DNA from 2 places in the Bradyrhizobium sp. NBAIM01 genome. Region 1 is predicted to be linked to the other one. Evidence: riboswitches for the same ligand, from Rfam matches in the RefSeq annotation. Region 1 holds a riboswitch; the other holds the start of a gene.
The links. A riboswitch is a leader RNA that binds a small molecule or an ion and turns the genes downstream of it on or off. The one in region 1 is predicted to bind cobalamin.
Positions count from the first base shown of each region.

Region 2: it holds a riboswitch for cobalamin, as region 1 does, so the genes downstream of both, I6F31_RS24545 (energy-coupling factor ABC transporter permease) here and I6F31_RS35505 (ribonucleoside-diphosphate reductase subunit alpha) in region 1, are expected to answer to the same signal.

Region 1 is NZ_JADYVU010000025.1:42,470-47,203, reverse strand. It holds partial or broken gene I6F31_RS35510 (class I SAM-dependent methyltransferase) at 1-321, shown strand, start outside; cobalamin riboswitch at 821-1,034, shown strand; gene I6F31_RS35505 (ribonucleoside-diphosphate reductase subunit alpha) at 1,136-3,067, shown strand; gene I6F31_RS35500 (ribonucleotide-diphosphate reductase subunit beta) at 3,058-4,188, shown strand.
Region 2 is NZ_JADYVU010000008.1:95,599-100,332, forward strand. It holds gene cobT (nicotinate-nucleotide--dimethylbenzimidazole phosphoribosyltransferase) at 1-299, opposite strand, end outside; gene cobF (precorrin-6A synthase (deacetylating)) at 305-1,054, opposite strand; gene I6F31_RS24545 (energy-coupling factor ABC transporter permease) at 1,100-1,777, opposite strand; cobalamin riboswitch at 1,814-2,033, opposite strand; gene cobA (uroporphyrinogen-III C-methyltransferase) at 2,079-2,810, opposite strand; gene I6F31_RS24555 (cobyrinate a,c-diamide synthase) at 2,807-4,117, opposite strand; gene cobM (precorrin-4 C(11)-methyltransferase) at 4,117-4,734, opposite strand, start outside.

The DNA of each region.
Region 1 (4,734 bases):
AAAAAATCTCGATGCGACAGAGAGATGTCCATGGATCATCTCCTTTGTGCTTCGAATGTTTCCATTTAGGTCTTTGGCCTCGACGTTTCCCGAACCGTGGCCTTGTGACGGAACGTCGCGACATTTATCCAGCGCCGCTTTCCGATGCGGAGGAGTTTGAAAGCTGTCTGGCCAGCTTGGCGGCTCTTGGTCTTGATGCGACCGGCCTTGAATCAGAAGGGCTGTTTCACGCGGATCTGATTTTGTCTCGCCTGAGGCCGATGCGCGCGCCACTCCTCTGGAAACATTGTCACCTTCGCCAGCGGCAGGGGCGGACGATAGGCCCCCCGTTAGCTTCATCTTGAAGGCGCCGATGGCTTGCAGGTCGCGCTAGAGCCGTGACAGGTCAGAAGCCGCTGCGGTGCGCCCAGCCTCGATCTGGGCTGGGATCAACAGGTCGAGAACGAAGCCATTCTGGCCAACAGAGCGGCCGCAGCCGATGATATTTTGTAGGATAAGGACTTCGTCCAGATGCCATTTATCTATCGCGGCGAGCGAGAGGCGCTCGTGGGTGCAAAAGTCCTTTCCCCATTGCCGCTAGTGTTCATACCTCAATCAATGATCGGCCGATCTTTGGACTCGACCATGCGCAAGACAAAGTACAAAACTAGGAATATAGCAACGCGGGACCGATCACTTTGAGCTGGGGCTATGGCACGAGCGAAACGTGCTGGTGTTCTAGTTCTCGGCCGCTCCATTCGTTAGCTCGACGGTGTCCTTTTGCCTGATGGAGCTTGATTTCCCGCAACAGAAGGCTTGACGAATCTCGGCGGGTGCCGCCTAGATGTGGGTCTGTCACGGTCTTCTGTCCTTTATTTTGTGGACCGAAGCTAAGAGGGAACCCGGTGCGCCGAACGGCTACTCCGGGGCTGCCCCCGCAACTGTGAGCGGCGAGCGGCTGTCATCATGGTCACTGGCGCGACAACGGCGCCGGGAAGGCCGGCAGCCGCAGCGACCCGCGAGCCAGGAGACCTGCCGCGACAGAAGAAACGTCCTCGGGCGGGGTGCCCCGTTGGGTCGCTTGCAGTCGGGACATTTGCCTGGTCTCCTCGCAAGTCGTCCGCGGGCCCCAGCTCCAAACATCGCGGGGTTGCCGATGTCGCCGTCTTACGATTTCGATCAGCAGGGTCATCTCATTGCACTGTCCAGCGTGAGCCGGCGGCGAGCGCAGGCAAAGTCTGCCGCGCCTCAGCTGTCTGTTGCTCCGCCTCCGTCGCTGTCTCCGTTGCCGCGGCCTCTCGCACCGTCTCCAAAGCCGTCCGAGCTCACGCTTGATCGGTCGCGCGACTACCTGCTGACGTCCTTCGGCAAGCTGACGCTGAATGACCGTTATCTGCTCGCCGGCGAAGGTTTCCAGGACATGTTTGCGCGGGTGTCGTGCGCCTTCGCGGACGATGTTGCGCACGCCCAACGTCTTTATGATGCAATGTCCCGGCTGTGGTTCATGCCGGCCACGCCGGTGCTTTCCAATGGCGGCACCACGCGGGGGCTTCCTATCTCGTGCTTCCTTAACTCGGTCTCGGACTCGCTCGAAGGCATCGTCGGCACATGGAACGAGAACGTCTGGCTCGCCTCCAACGGCGGCGGTATCGGGACTTACTGGGGGAATGTGCGCTCAATAGGCGAGAAGGTGAAGGGCGGTGTGACCTCAGGCATCATCCCGTTTATCCACGTCATGGACGGCCTGACGCTGGCGATCAGCCAAGGTTCCCTACGGCGCGGCTCCGCGGCCGCCTATCTTGATATCCACCATCCGGAGATAGAGGAGTTCCTCGAGATCCGGAAAGCGTCCGGCGACTTCAACCGCAAGAGCCTCAATCTGCATCACGGCATCAACGTTACCGACGAGTTCATGCATGCCGTGCGCGCCGGAACCGCCTTCGCGCTTCGCAGTCCAAAGACCAACGAAATCGTTCGCGAGATTGACGCCCGCCAGCTGTGGCAACGCATTCTTGAGAACCGGCTGCAGACCGGCGAACCGTATCTCTTGTTCATCGACACGGTGAACCGCGCGCTTCCCAAGCATCAGCGCGAGCTCGGCCTTAGAGTCTCTACATCGAACTTGTGCAGCGAGATTGCCCTCCCGACCGGCCTCGATCACCGCGGCAAGGAGCGCACCGCCGTGTGCTGCCTCTCATCAGTCAATCTCGAGGCGTGGGACCAGTGGAATGAGGAGGCAGGCTTCATCGAGGACATCATGCGCTTCCTGGACAATGTGCTCACTCACTTCATCACGGTGGCGCCGGATGGCATGAAGCGTGCCCGCTATGCCGCCCTGCGTGAGCGCTCGGTTGGCCTCGGCGTCATGGGGTTCCATTCGTTCCTTCAGGCCAAGGGCATCCCAATGGAGAGTGTCCTGGCGAAATCGTTCAATCTGAACATGTTCCGAAAAATCCGTCGCGATGCCGACGCAGCATCTGTGGCGCTCGCGCGCGAGCGCGGCTCTTGCCCGGATGCCTTGGAACGCGGCGTGATGGCGCGCTTCAGCCATAAGATGGCAATCGCGCCGACCGCCTCGATCAGCATCATCTGCGGCGGCACCAGCGCCTGCGTCGAGCCGATCCCGGCGAACATCTACACTCATAAGACATTGTCGGGCGCCATCTCGGTGCGTAATCCCCATCTAACCAAGGTGCTCACGGCCAAGAGCGCCGACACCTCGGCGATCTGGCAGTCGATCATAGCGCACGAGGGATCGGTCGCCCATCTCGACATCTTGTCGGAGCAAGAGAAGGCGATCTTTCGTACCGCTTTCGAGATCGATCAGCGCTGGATCGTCGAGCTTGCCGCCGATCGGGCCCCGTTCATCTGCCAGAGCCAGTCGATTAACCTCTATCTGGCGGCCGATGTGGATAAGTGGGACCTCCACATGCTGCACTGGACGGCATGGGAGCGCGGATTGAAAAGTCTCTACTACTGCCGCTCCAAATCGATCTCGCGCGCAGCGTTCGCCGGCAACGTCAGCGCCGGCGACAATTCGGCACAGCTGCAGCACACCGACTATGAGGAGTGCCTTGCATGTCAGTGATCGATCTGTCGTCAGTCGATCCACGCTCGCTGATCGGCAAGGGCCGGGTCGGCCTCCTCGAATCGACAGGCACCTATGACGTCGATCGCTACGCCTGGGCTTACGACTTCTGGAAGCGGCAGCAGCAGACCCATTGGATGGGCGAGGAGGTTCCGCTCGGCGCCGACCTCAAGGACTGGGCGTCGGACCGTGTCACCGCCAACGAGCGTGCGCTGCTCACCCAAATATTCCGTTTCTTCACCCAGTCGGACATCGAGGTCGGCGACAATTATCTCAAGCGCTACATCCCGATCTTTCAACCGCTCACCGTACAGATGATGATGGCGGCGTTCACAAACATGGAGACCGTCCACATTGACGCTTATGCGCTGCTGCTCAAGACGCTCGGCATGCCCAAGACCGAGTTCGAGGCATTCCGCGACTATGCGCAGATGCGCGCCAAAGCGGACTACATGCACGAGTTCGGAGTCCAGACCGTGGCCGACGTCGCTCGTACCCTTGCGATGTTCGGTGCCTTCACAGAAGGCATGGCCTTGTTCGCAAGCTTCGCCATGCTGCTCAATTTTCCGCGCTACAACAAGATGAATGGCATGGGACAGATCGTAAGCTGGTCAGTGCGCGATGAGAGTCTCCACTGCCAGGGAATTATCAAGCTATTTCATGAATGGCACCGCGAAACCGGCGCGGTGACGCGCTCCGTCCGTAACGACATCATCGACGTCGCCAAGACCATGGTGAAGCTGGAGGAGAACTTCGTTGATGTGGCCTTTGGCCTCGGCGAAATCGAGGGCATGAAAGCTGAGCAGATCCACGCTTATGTCCGCTATGTCGCGGATTGGCGACTGACCCAGCTCGGAATTACCCCGGCCTTCGGCTTTTTCGAGGCCAGAGAGAGCGGTTTTATCCAGCTCAGGCCGCATCCCTTGCCATGGCTGGTCGAGATCCTGAATGGGGTCGAGCACGCCAATTTCTTCGAACAGCGCGCTACGGAGTACTCTAAGGCGGCAAGCCGCGGCAGCTGGGATGGCGAAGAGGGGGTGTGGGCGGCTTTTGGCCGTATGTGGGACGACCGCAACAGCGCTTTGCTGAGGCGCGATCCTGGTAAAGCTCATACACTTTAGCAGAAGTGCGCTGATGCTTGCGGAGCAAAGCCAACCATCTACCCTACCGAAGGTATGATAGCTCACTCCTATCTCAGAACGCGCTCTCAGCTTCGTCGTCGAGGACATGAACGTCTCACGGTCTTCTAAAATCCCAGCGAGACCGCCGGAGGGCGCGCTAGACCGATTTGTTGTCATCACCGCAAGCGCGTCGTGTTTCCAGCGCGTCCATTTGGATCAATGTCGTACTTTGCGCTTTATCGGCTTACAATTATGAAATGCCCATCAAAGAGGAGCGTTTCCGCGCAAGAGCCGCGCGCCCGATCGCCCTCAATAGGTGCTCGTGCCATCTCGCCCTGTCGGCCCTCGAAGATGACCTGCCGTGGCTCGGCTACAGCCGCTAGTGGATGGGAGGATCTTCCGGGTCCGCAGGTCGGTCTTCCTCCGCATCTTCGGGCCAAAGGGTTGGGTCTAGCGAAGGTGTGAGACGAATGAAGCCCTCTTCTCTCCATTCGGCTGTGTGAGGCACCCCCAGCATTGTGAAAACCTGCGTTGGGTGGTGCTTGC
Region 2 (4,734 bases), on a different contig from region 1:
AGCACCGAGATCGCGGCGCCACCGGCGGCAAAATTCGCCATCATCGCGATGGTGACGGCTTGCGGATAGGCCGACACGCCCTGCGCGACGATGCCGTGGTCGCCGGCGAAGATGATGATCGGCACCCGCGCGGCGCGCGGCTGCTCGGTGGCCTGCAAGCCCGCAAGCTCGATTGCGAGCTGCTCGAGCCGGCCGAGCGCACCGGTCGGCTTCGTCAGTTGCGCCTGCCGCGCTATGGCCGCCTCACGATGAACAGCGGAGACCTCTGGGCAGTTCTGGGTAACCCATTCGGGAAGCATGCTGCTCAACGCCTGCGTTTGATGATGTAGCTGTCCATGATCCAGCCGTGCCGCTCGCGTGCGTCCTGCCGCACGGCGGCAATGCGCGCGCCCAGTTCAGCCAGCGCGCCGGACATGATGATCTGATCGGGCATGCCGAGATAGGCACCCCACCAGATCTGCAGGCCTTCTGGATCCAGCGATTGGAACGCCGTGCCGCCATCGAGCATCACGACGACGGTGTCGACGCCCTGCGGCCAGCCGCCTTCGCGCAAGCGCCGCCCTGTCGTGACCAGGAACGGCTCGCCGATGTCGTTGAGCGGCAGCGCATGCGCCGCGCACAGCGCCTGGATCGAGGTGATCCCCGGCACGACCTCGATTGTCGGCAATGGATCGAGCCGCCGCGCAATGCGCAGCGAAGAATCATAGAGCGAAGGATCGCCCCAGATCAGCAGCGCGACCTTGCCCTCATCTTCGAGATGCCCAGCGATCGTCTGCGACCAAATCGCGGCCACCGCATCGTGCCAATCGTCGACGCCCTTGCGGTAGTCCGCCTCGGTCGCATCGCGCACGGGAAGATCGAATTCGGCGATGCGCGTCGTTTTGTTGGTGAGCACACCGGCGCAGATCGTTCGCCTGAGATCTGCGAGATCGGATTTCGCCGTTCCCTTGCGCGGGATCAGGATGAGATCGGCGGCGTTGATGGCGTCAACGGCGGCGCGCGTGAGCTGCGCGGGATCGCCGCAACCGATGCCGATCAGGGAGAGCGTTAGCATCGCGAGCGCGATGGGCGGCCACACCGGCGGCCCATCGCTGATCTCTTACGCCGCGTTGTGCAGGCGCGGGGTGACGAGGCCGGGCGCGGTGACGCCGCGCAGTGACTTCGCCAGCGCCAGCACCGCGAGATCGGCGAGCGGTTCGATCACGATCACCAGCGCATAAGCGGCAGCGAACGTCCCGACGCTGGCGAGATTGCTCATCGCAAAGCCGGAGCCATAGAGCGCCCAGAACGCCACCCATGCGATCACGCCGGCCTGGTAGGTCGTCGAAAGCGCCAGCGCCTGACCGTACTTCAAATCGACATAGGCGGTGTTGCGGGCAATGATCCGCTTGGCGATCGCCTGGATCGCGAACAGCGGCACCAGAAGCGTGGTGACGTTCATGCCGTATTGCGGCAGATCGACTGGCTCCAGCAGCATGCCCTGAAGCAGCAGGCCAAATGCAAGGCCGAAGGCGGCGGGCGCAGCACCAAAGAGCAGGAACAAGGTCGAGCCGAGGATGAAGTGCACCTCTGATACCCCAACCGGAAAGTGCGGCAGGATCTCGAAGAAGACGAAGACGAGAGCGGTGGTGGCCAGTGTCCGCGCCGCGAACGAGCCGGCGCCCTGCTCGCGCATGGTCTCGACCGCGAGCTTCAAGGCAACGCCGCCTGCGGCGATGCCGGTTGCGTAACTCAACACGAGCTTGGCGCCCGTCACGATCCCGGGTTCGATATGCATGGCTCAATTCCTTTCCGCCGTCACACCCGACGGCCTTGGCCTCAATACGTGCACGGCCGGTCTCCTGGCTCGCGGTTCACTGGGTTCTCCGGCCTTCCCGGACCTTGCGGTCCAGTGGCGGTTCGGAGGCCCTCACCGCTTACAGTCGCGGGGGCGGCTGGGGTTTTGGGCGCCGCAACTGGGTCCGCCCATCCCCATTCCCGATTATGCTCCGGCGCTTTGCGCCGCGTCGAGCACCATGCCGCTCTTGTGTGCCCCTTTCGTATCGCGGGCGTCAAGGGGCGAACCGCTGCCGGAGCCGTCATGCCGGATATTCTCCCGCCAGCGCGCCGAACAGGATGACGGCCGCAGTGGAAGCGGCGCCGCCGCGCCCGAGCTGCTCGGCGAGCTCGGCAATCGTGGTGCGGACCAGCCGTTCGTCGGGACGCCCGAGAGATTCGGCGAACAGCGCCGGAGTGCTGGGAGCGAGGCCGTGCGCGATCAATTTTGCGGCAAGCGCCGGAAAGGTGCGCCGGCCCATATAGACCACGGTCGTGGCCTCGGGGTCGGCCAGTGCCGCCCAATTCAGATTGGGCGGCAGCTCGCCCGTGACGTCAGCGCCGGTGATGAACTGCACCCGGCGGGAGGTATACCGGCGGGTCAGGGGAATGCCGGCCTGGGCGGCGGCGACACAGGCGGAGGTGACGCCGGGAACGATCTCGTAGCCGATGCCGGCCTCGCGCAGCGTCTCGATCTCCTCCTCCAGCCGGCCGAAAATGCCGGCATCGCCGGACTTGAGCCGCACCACGCGCGCGCCGGTTGCGGCATAGTCGACCAGGAGACGGTTGACGTGGTGCTGCTTGGTCGAAGGACGCCCGGCCCGCTTTCCCACCGCAACGAGATTGGCGCCGGGCCGTGCGAGATCGAGGATCGCGCCGGAGGCAAGATCGTCATAAAGCACGACGTCGGCCTCGCGCAGCCGCGTGGCGCCCTTCACCGTGAGGAGTTCGGGATCGCCCGGACCGGCGGAAACGAAAGAGACAAAACCGCTCACCGGTCCTCCGCGATCAGATGGAAGAACGTGCCGGTGGCATGGCCACGGCGCGAGCCGGTTTCGGCAATGACCGCGCCGGTGGCATCGTGCACGACCGCGAGCGGCGTATCGGGCTGGGCGAGGATCGTCGAATAGTGGAACTCGTGGCCGCGCAGGCGCGCGCCAGGCTGATGCCCCGGCATCGGCGCAGCCAGTTCAGCAAGACGATAGCCGAGATGCATGCGGCGCTTGGCAAAGCTGGTCTCGAGGCCAAGCAGCCCCGCCATCTCATGGCTGATACCGTCGGCGTCGGTGAGGCCTGCGCCCAGCACCATATAGCCTCCGCATTCACCATGCACCGGCCGGGTCTCGGCGAAAACGCGCAAGCCGCTGCGAAAGCGCGCATTGGCCGCGAGCTTTGCCGCATGCAGCTCGGGATAGCCGCCGGGCAGCCAGCACACGTCGGCGCTCGCATCGGGTGCTTCGTTGGCCAGCGGCGAGAACGGCACGATCTCGGCGCCCGCGGCGCGCCAAGCTTCCAGCATATGCGGATAGACGAAGGAGAACGCCGCATCGCGCGCCAGCGCGATGCGCTGGCCGGGCGGCGTCACGTTCAATCCGTTCGCCGCAGCTTGCGGCGACCATTGGCCTGCCGAGTGGAGCACCGCATCGAGATCGACGTGCTCGGCGACAAAGCGCGCGGCCTCGTCGATCAGCTTGCCGATCTCGGCCTGCTCCTCGGCCTGCACGAGACCGAGATGCCGCTTCGGCAGGCTGATCTCGGCATGGCGCGGCAGCGCGCCGAACACTTTGATGCCGGCCTCGTTCAGCGCGCGCCGCACCAGATCCTCATGGCGGGGGCTGGCGACGCGATTGAGCACGACGCCGCCAAGGCGCACGCCGGCGCGGTAATCGCGAAGGCCGGCGGCGATCGCTGCCGCAGTCTGCGCCTGGCCGGAGGGATCGATCACCAGAACCACTGGCCAGCCCAGCATCTCCGCGATATCAGCGGTCGCTCCGGTGCCGGAGACACCGCGCGCGGCGACACCGTCGAACAGGCCCATCGATCCCTCGGCGAGAACGACATCTGCATTGCCGCCACGGCTGACGAGATGCGCGATGGTGCCGCGATCCATCGCCCAGCTGTCGACGTTGACCGAGGCGCGTCCCGTGGCCGCGGCGTGGAAGGCGGGATCGATATAGTCGGGGCCGCTCTTGAAGCACTGCACGTTCAGGCCGCGCTTGCGCCAGGCGCGGGCGAGCGCCAGCGTCAGCGTGGTCTTGCCGACGCCGGAGGCCGGCGCGGAGATGACGAGGCTCGCCGGCATCACGACGCCTCCGGAAAGCGCGGCTCGGCACCGACCGGCCGGTAGCGGCGGTCGTAATCGGCGGCATAGAGACGGCTCTCGTCAAAATCGGCAGCGCCAAGCGTCTTGCCGACCAGGATCAGCGCCGTGCGCTCCATCTCGCCACCCACGAACGCATCGAGCGTTGCGAGCGTCGCACGCACGATGCGCTGCTCCGGCCAGCTCGCGCGCCAGACGATCGCGACCGGGCAATCCGCGCCGTAATGCGGCGTCAGCTCGGCGACGACCTGGTCGAGCAGATGGATCGACAGGTGGATCGCGAGCACCGCGCCGGTCGCAGCGAACGCGGCGAGCTTCTCGCCCTCGGGCATCGCGCTGGCACGGCCCGGCGTGCGCGTCAGCACGACCGTCTGAGCAAGACCGGGCAGCGTCAGCTCAGCCTCCAGCGCGGCCGCGGCAGCCGAGAACGAGGGAACGCCGGGTGTCACCGAGTAGGGAATCCCGAGCGCCCGCAAACGGCGGAGCTGCTCGCCCATCGCCGACCAGATTGAGAGATCGCCGGAATGCAGCCGCGCGACATCCAGGCCTGCCGCATGCGCGCCTGCGATCTCGGCGATGATCTGGTCGAGCGACATTGG